2 regions of the Micrococcus endophyticus genome follow, and region 2 is predicted to be linked to the other one. Evidence: riboswitches for the same ligand, from Rfam matches in the RefSeq annotation. Region 2 holds a riboswitch; the other holds the start of a gene.
The links. Region 2 has a riboswitch for S-adenosylmethionine ahead of HDA33_RS12245 (flavin reductase family protein). Riboswitches for the same ligand answer to the same signal wherever they lie in the genome.

Region 1: linked by a shared signal. The riboswitch ahead of HDA33_RS06615 (bifunctional o-acetylhomoserine/o-acetylserine sulfhydrylase) and the one ahead of HDA33_RS12245 (flavin reductase family protein) in region 2 are both predicted to bind S-adenosylmethionine.

What each region holds. Positions count from the first base shown of each region.
Region 1 is NZ_JACHMW010000001.1:1,445,520-1,447,709, reverse strand. Features, by position in the region: gene HDA33_RS06620 (VOC family protein) at 1-346, opposite strand, end outside; SAM riboswitch class IV at 529-643, shown strand; gene HDA33_RS06615 (bifunctional o-acetylhomoserine/o-acetylserine sulfhydrylase) at 775-2,127, shown strand; gene metX (homoserine O-acetyltransferase MetX) at 2,124-2,190, shown strand, end outside.
Region 2 is NZ_JACHMW010000001.1:2,649,285-2,651,474, reverse strand. Features, by position in the region: gene HDA33_RS12255 (S4 domain-containing protein) at 1-137, shown strand, start outside; gene HDA33_RS12250 (hypothetical protein) at 167-817, opposite strand; SAM riboswitch class IV at 1,028-1,146, shown strand; gene HDA33_RS12245 (flavin reductase family protein) at 1,219-1,743, shown strand; gene HDA33_RS12240 (cold-shock protein) at 2,000-2,190, shown strand, end outside.

The DNA.
Region 1 (2,190 bases), 1.2 Mb from region 2:
GCTCGCGGCCGTCCGGGAAGCGACGGTTGCCGGGGACGGCCTCGCGGCCGAGGCGGCGCTCGAAGCGGCCGATGTCCGTGGTGGACACGGCCCAGCTCATCCAGCCGCCGCCCTGCTCGGAGCGGGCGCGGACCAGCTGGCCGAACGGCGCGCTGAGGGAGGCGGGGTGGTCGAGGGCCTCGACGACCTCCAGGTACTGCCCGCCCGCCATGGGGAACAGGGCGTTCTGCGTGCCGAAGCGGGGGTGGATGCCGCCCTTGATGCGCTCGACGCCCAGTGCCTCGGCGATGCGGGCGACGGTGGCGTCCAGGCCCTCGGGGCCGGCGGCGTAGGACACGTGGTCCATGCGACAGGAGTTCACTGCGCTGTTCCTCTCCGTTCCCCCGGTGCTCCGGGGGGTTGACCTGGGTGCGAGCTGCGGGGATCGGCCGGCCCTTGACGCGCCGGGTGTCCCCGTGCCGGAAGCGTATCCGCGTGTGACACGGGTGACGAAATCGTGGCGGAGCGGACGGCTACACTCGGTCATACGGTCACGAGAGCCAGCAACAGGCCCCGGCATGCTGGCCGGCAACCCTCCTTCCGCGGTGGGGTGCCCCGGGTGACGACCAGGCCGGTCCCGCACGGGCGCCGGCAAGCGCGGGCCGCTCCCACGGCCCCTCTCGACGGCGCCGGGTCATCTCCGGCACCTCGACGACGCCGGTTCCCGGATCGACACGTCGGCCGCCGGGCGGGGCGGTTCGGGTCCGGCCCCTGAACCCTTCAGGAGGGTCCGCCATGACCGACCAGACCACCCCGACCCCCGACGCCTGGGGCTTCTCCACCGCCCAGGTCCACGCGGGCGCCGCGCCCGGTCAGCACGCCTTCGGTGCGACCGCCCTGCCGATCTTCCAGACCACCTCCTTCGACTTCCCGTCCGCCCAGGTGGCCGCGGACCGGTTCGCCCTCAAGGACCTCGACCCGCTCTACACCCGCATCGGCAACCCGACGCAGGGCCCGGTGGAGGAGAAAATCGCCGCGCTCGAGGGCGGTGTCGGCGCGCTGCTGCTGGCCTCCGGTCAGGCGGCGACGACGTTCGCGATCCTCAACCTCGCCGGCGCCGGCGACCACGTGGTCGCCTCGGCCAGCCTCTACGGCGGCACGCAGAACCTGTTCAAGCACACCCTCGCCAAGGTCGGCGTCGAGACGACGTTCGTGACCGACCCGGACGACCTCGAGTCCTGGCGCGCCGCCGTCCGGCCGAACACCAAGGCGTTCTTCGGCGAGACCCTCGGCAACCCCCGTGGGGACGTGCTGGACGTGCGCGCCGTCGCCGACGCCGCCCACGAGGCCGGCGTGCCGCTGATCGTGGACAACACGCTGGCCACCCCCTACCTGCTGCGCCCGATCGAGCACGGGGCCGACGTCGTCACCCACTCCGCCACGAAGTACCTCGGCGGGCACGCCGCGGCCATCGCGGGCGTGATCGTCGACGCCGGCACGTTCGACTACGCGCAGCACGCCGAGCGCTTCCCCGGCTTCAACGAGCCGGACGAGTCGTACCACGGGCTCGTCTACGCGCGGGACCTCGGGGTGGGCTCGCCGCTCGGCGCCAACCTGGCCTTCATCCTCAAGGCGCGCGTGCAGCTGCTGCGCGACTACGGCTCCGCGATCTCCCCGTTCAACGCCTTCCTGGTGAACCTCGGCCTGGAGACCCTGTCCCTGCGCATGGAGCGGCAGGTGGCCAACGCGGCCGCGGTGGCGCGCTGGCTGGAGGGTCGCGACGACGTCGAGAAGGTGGTCTACGCCGGCCTGGAGTCCAGCCCCTGGCACGAGCGCGCCCAGCGCTACCTGCCGAAGGGCGCGGGCGCGTTCGTCTCCTTCGAGATCGCCGGCGGCCGCGAGGCCGGGGCCGCGTTCGTGGACGGACTCACCCTGCACCACCACGTGGCCAACATCGGCGACGTCCGCTCGCTCGTGGTGCACCCGGCCTCCACCACCCACTCCCAGCTCACCGACGACGAGCAGCGCGCCGCCGGCGTCACCCCTGGCCTGGTGCGGCTCTCGCTCGGCGTGGAGGACCTCGAGGACATCCTCGCCGACCTCGAGCGCGGTTTCGCGGCGGCGGCCTCGGCGGGGGAGCGGGAGTGACGGCCACCGTGAGCCGGCCGCCCCGCGCGGCCCTGCCCGAGGGCGGCCGCCACCGGCTGCGGA
Region 2 (2,190 bases):
TCGACCACTCCCCGCCGCCGATCCCGCGCGAGCTGCTGGCGGTGCCCCACCGCGAGCGCGGCGCGGGCCGGCCCACCAAGCGGGACCGCCGCAAGCTGGACGAACTGCGCGGCCGCGCGTCGGACGAGCGGGGCTGAGCGGGCGGGGCTGGGCAAGGGCGAGGGTGTCAGCCCTCGGACCGGTACACCACCATGCGGAACGGGCCGCCGTCGGGCACGACGCCGGTCAGCGTCAGCGGCCCATCCGCCTCGCGGGCGGGCAGCCCCGCGGACCAGTGGCCGCAGCCCGGGGACTCCGCCATCACGTCGCTGAAGTCCTCGCCCGGCACCGTGGTCATCACGAGGCTGCGGCGGGACCCGTCCTGCTCCGCGCAGAGGAGCACCACCGTGTACTCCTCCCCGGCGCGGGCGTCCACGCGCAGCGACTGCGCCCCCACGGCCAGCCCCTCCCAGAGGATCGAGGCGCCGTCCGGGACGAGGGTCAGGGACGGGTCGAGCTCGGCGTAGGGGATGCCGTCCTCGTCCACGGCGCGGTTCAGGGCGGTCCGGGTGGCGGCGTCGTCCTGGGCCTGTGCGGCCGCCTCGTCCCCGGCGATCTCGGCGGCGGTGCCCGGCGTCGTCGGGGCGGCGGAGGTCGTCGGTGCGGCGGAGGACGTGCCCGCGGCGGAGGACGTCGTGCCCGCCGCCGAGGACGGCGCGGGCGACTGCGAGCCGACGCCCGCCGTCGTCGTGGAGGCACAGGCGGACAGTGCCAGGCCGAGCGCCGCGGCGACGGACAGGGCGACGGGGACGCGGGGGCGACGGCGGCGGTGCGGCATGGCTTCCCCTCTGCAGGATGACCGCGCGGGGTGCGCGGCGGATGCCCCAGTGTGACCCGGGCCACAGGGCGGGGCAACGCGTCGAGCGTGACGCCCTCGAATCGTTGCGCTCCCGTGACTCTGCACTGTGACGCCGGAAGACCGGCCCGCCGTCCCATCTGACGGACCACGTTGACCGGGCGGCGGGGACGGTCCTAGTGTGGGACGCAGAATCACGAGTTCCCGTCATCACGGCCCTGGCCGGCGGGACGGCAACCCTCTCACGCAGTAGTGGGGTGCTCCAGGTGATGATTCGGCCCCCGGGGACCTCCGGCGGGCAAGTACCGCGCCTCCGTGGATCGTGTCGATCCGCGTGACCGCCTCGCCGCGGAGCCGCGTTCGTCTTGCAGAGGACCGACGCCATGACCCGGACTCTCGATGACCGCACCCGCGTGTGGGACACCGACCTCTCCCACCACAACCTGCGCTCCGGCCTGTCCGCGTTCCCCACCGGGGTCGTGGCCGTGGCCGGCCTCGCCGAGGACCGTCGGGAGGTGATGGTCTCCTCCTCGTTCGGCGTGGGCATCTCCTGGGAGCCGGCCCTCGTGGCCTTCTCCGCGCAGAACACCTCCCGCACCTGGCCGCGCCTGCGGCAGGCCGCCTCGCTCGGCGTCTCGCTGCTCGCGGCGGACCAGACCCACCTGTGCCGGCAGCTCGCCTCCCGCGAGGGCGACCGGTTCGCCGGCCTGGACGTCCACGTCAGCCCGAACGAGGCCCTGCTCATCGAGGGCGCGGCGCTGTGGCTGGAGACTCGCCTGCACGCCGAGGTGCCGGCCGGGGACCACACCGTGGTGCTGCTCGAGGTGACCGGCTTCGCGGACCACACGGACGAGGTGGCGCCCGCCGCGCTGCACCGCAACCTGTTCCACGGCCTGCGCGCGCTCTGACTCCTCAGGCCCGTCGCGGGCGAACTCCGGGTGAACATTCCCCACGTGGTTCCGGCGGCGGCCGATCCGTGCGAGGATGGTGTCTGAAGTTGATCAAGCTGTATCCCGCCATCTTCACTGCTCGTCCTCCCGGCCCCGGCCGGTGCTGATGAGTGTTGGGCAAGCGGTTCAGTCTCGCCGCTTCACCCGCGTCCCATCCCGGGCCGCGGTCCAACACCGCCACCGCACTGCGGCGGCACATCGAAAGGACACCATCATGGCTGTCGGCACCGTCAAGTGGTTCAACGCTGAGAAGGGCTACGGCTTCATCGCCCCCGAGGACAACTCCGCGGACGTGTTCGTGCACTTCTCCGCCATCCAGGGCTCGGGCTTCAAGGAGCTCCAGGAGAACGACCGCGTCGAGTTCGAGACCCAGGACGGCCCCAAGGGCCTCCAGGCCGCGAACGT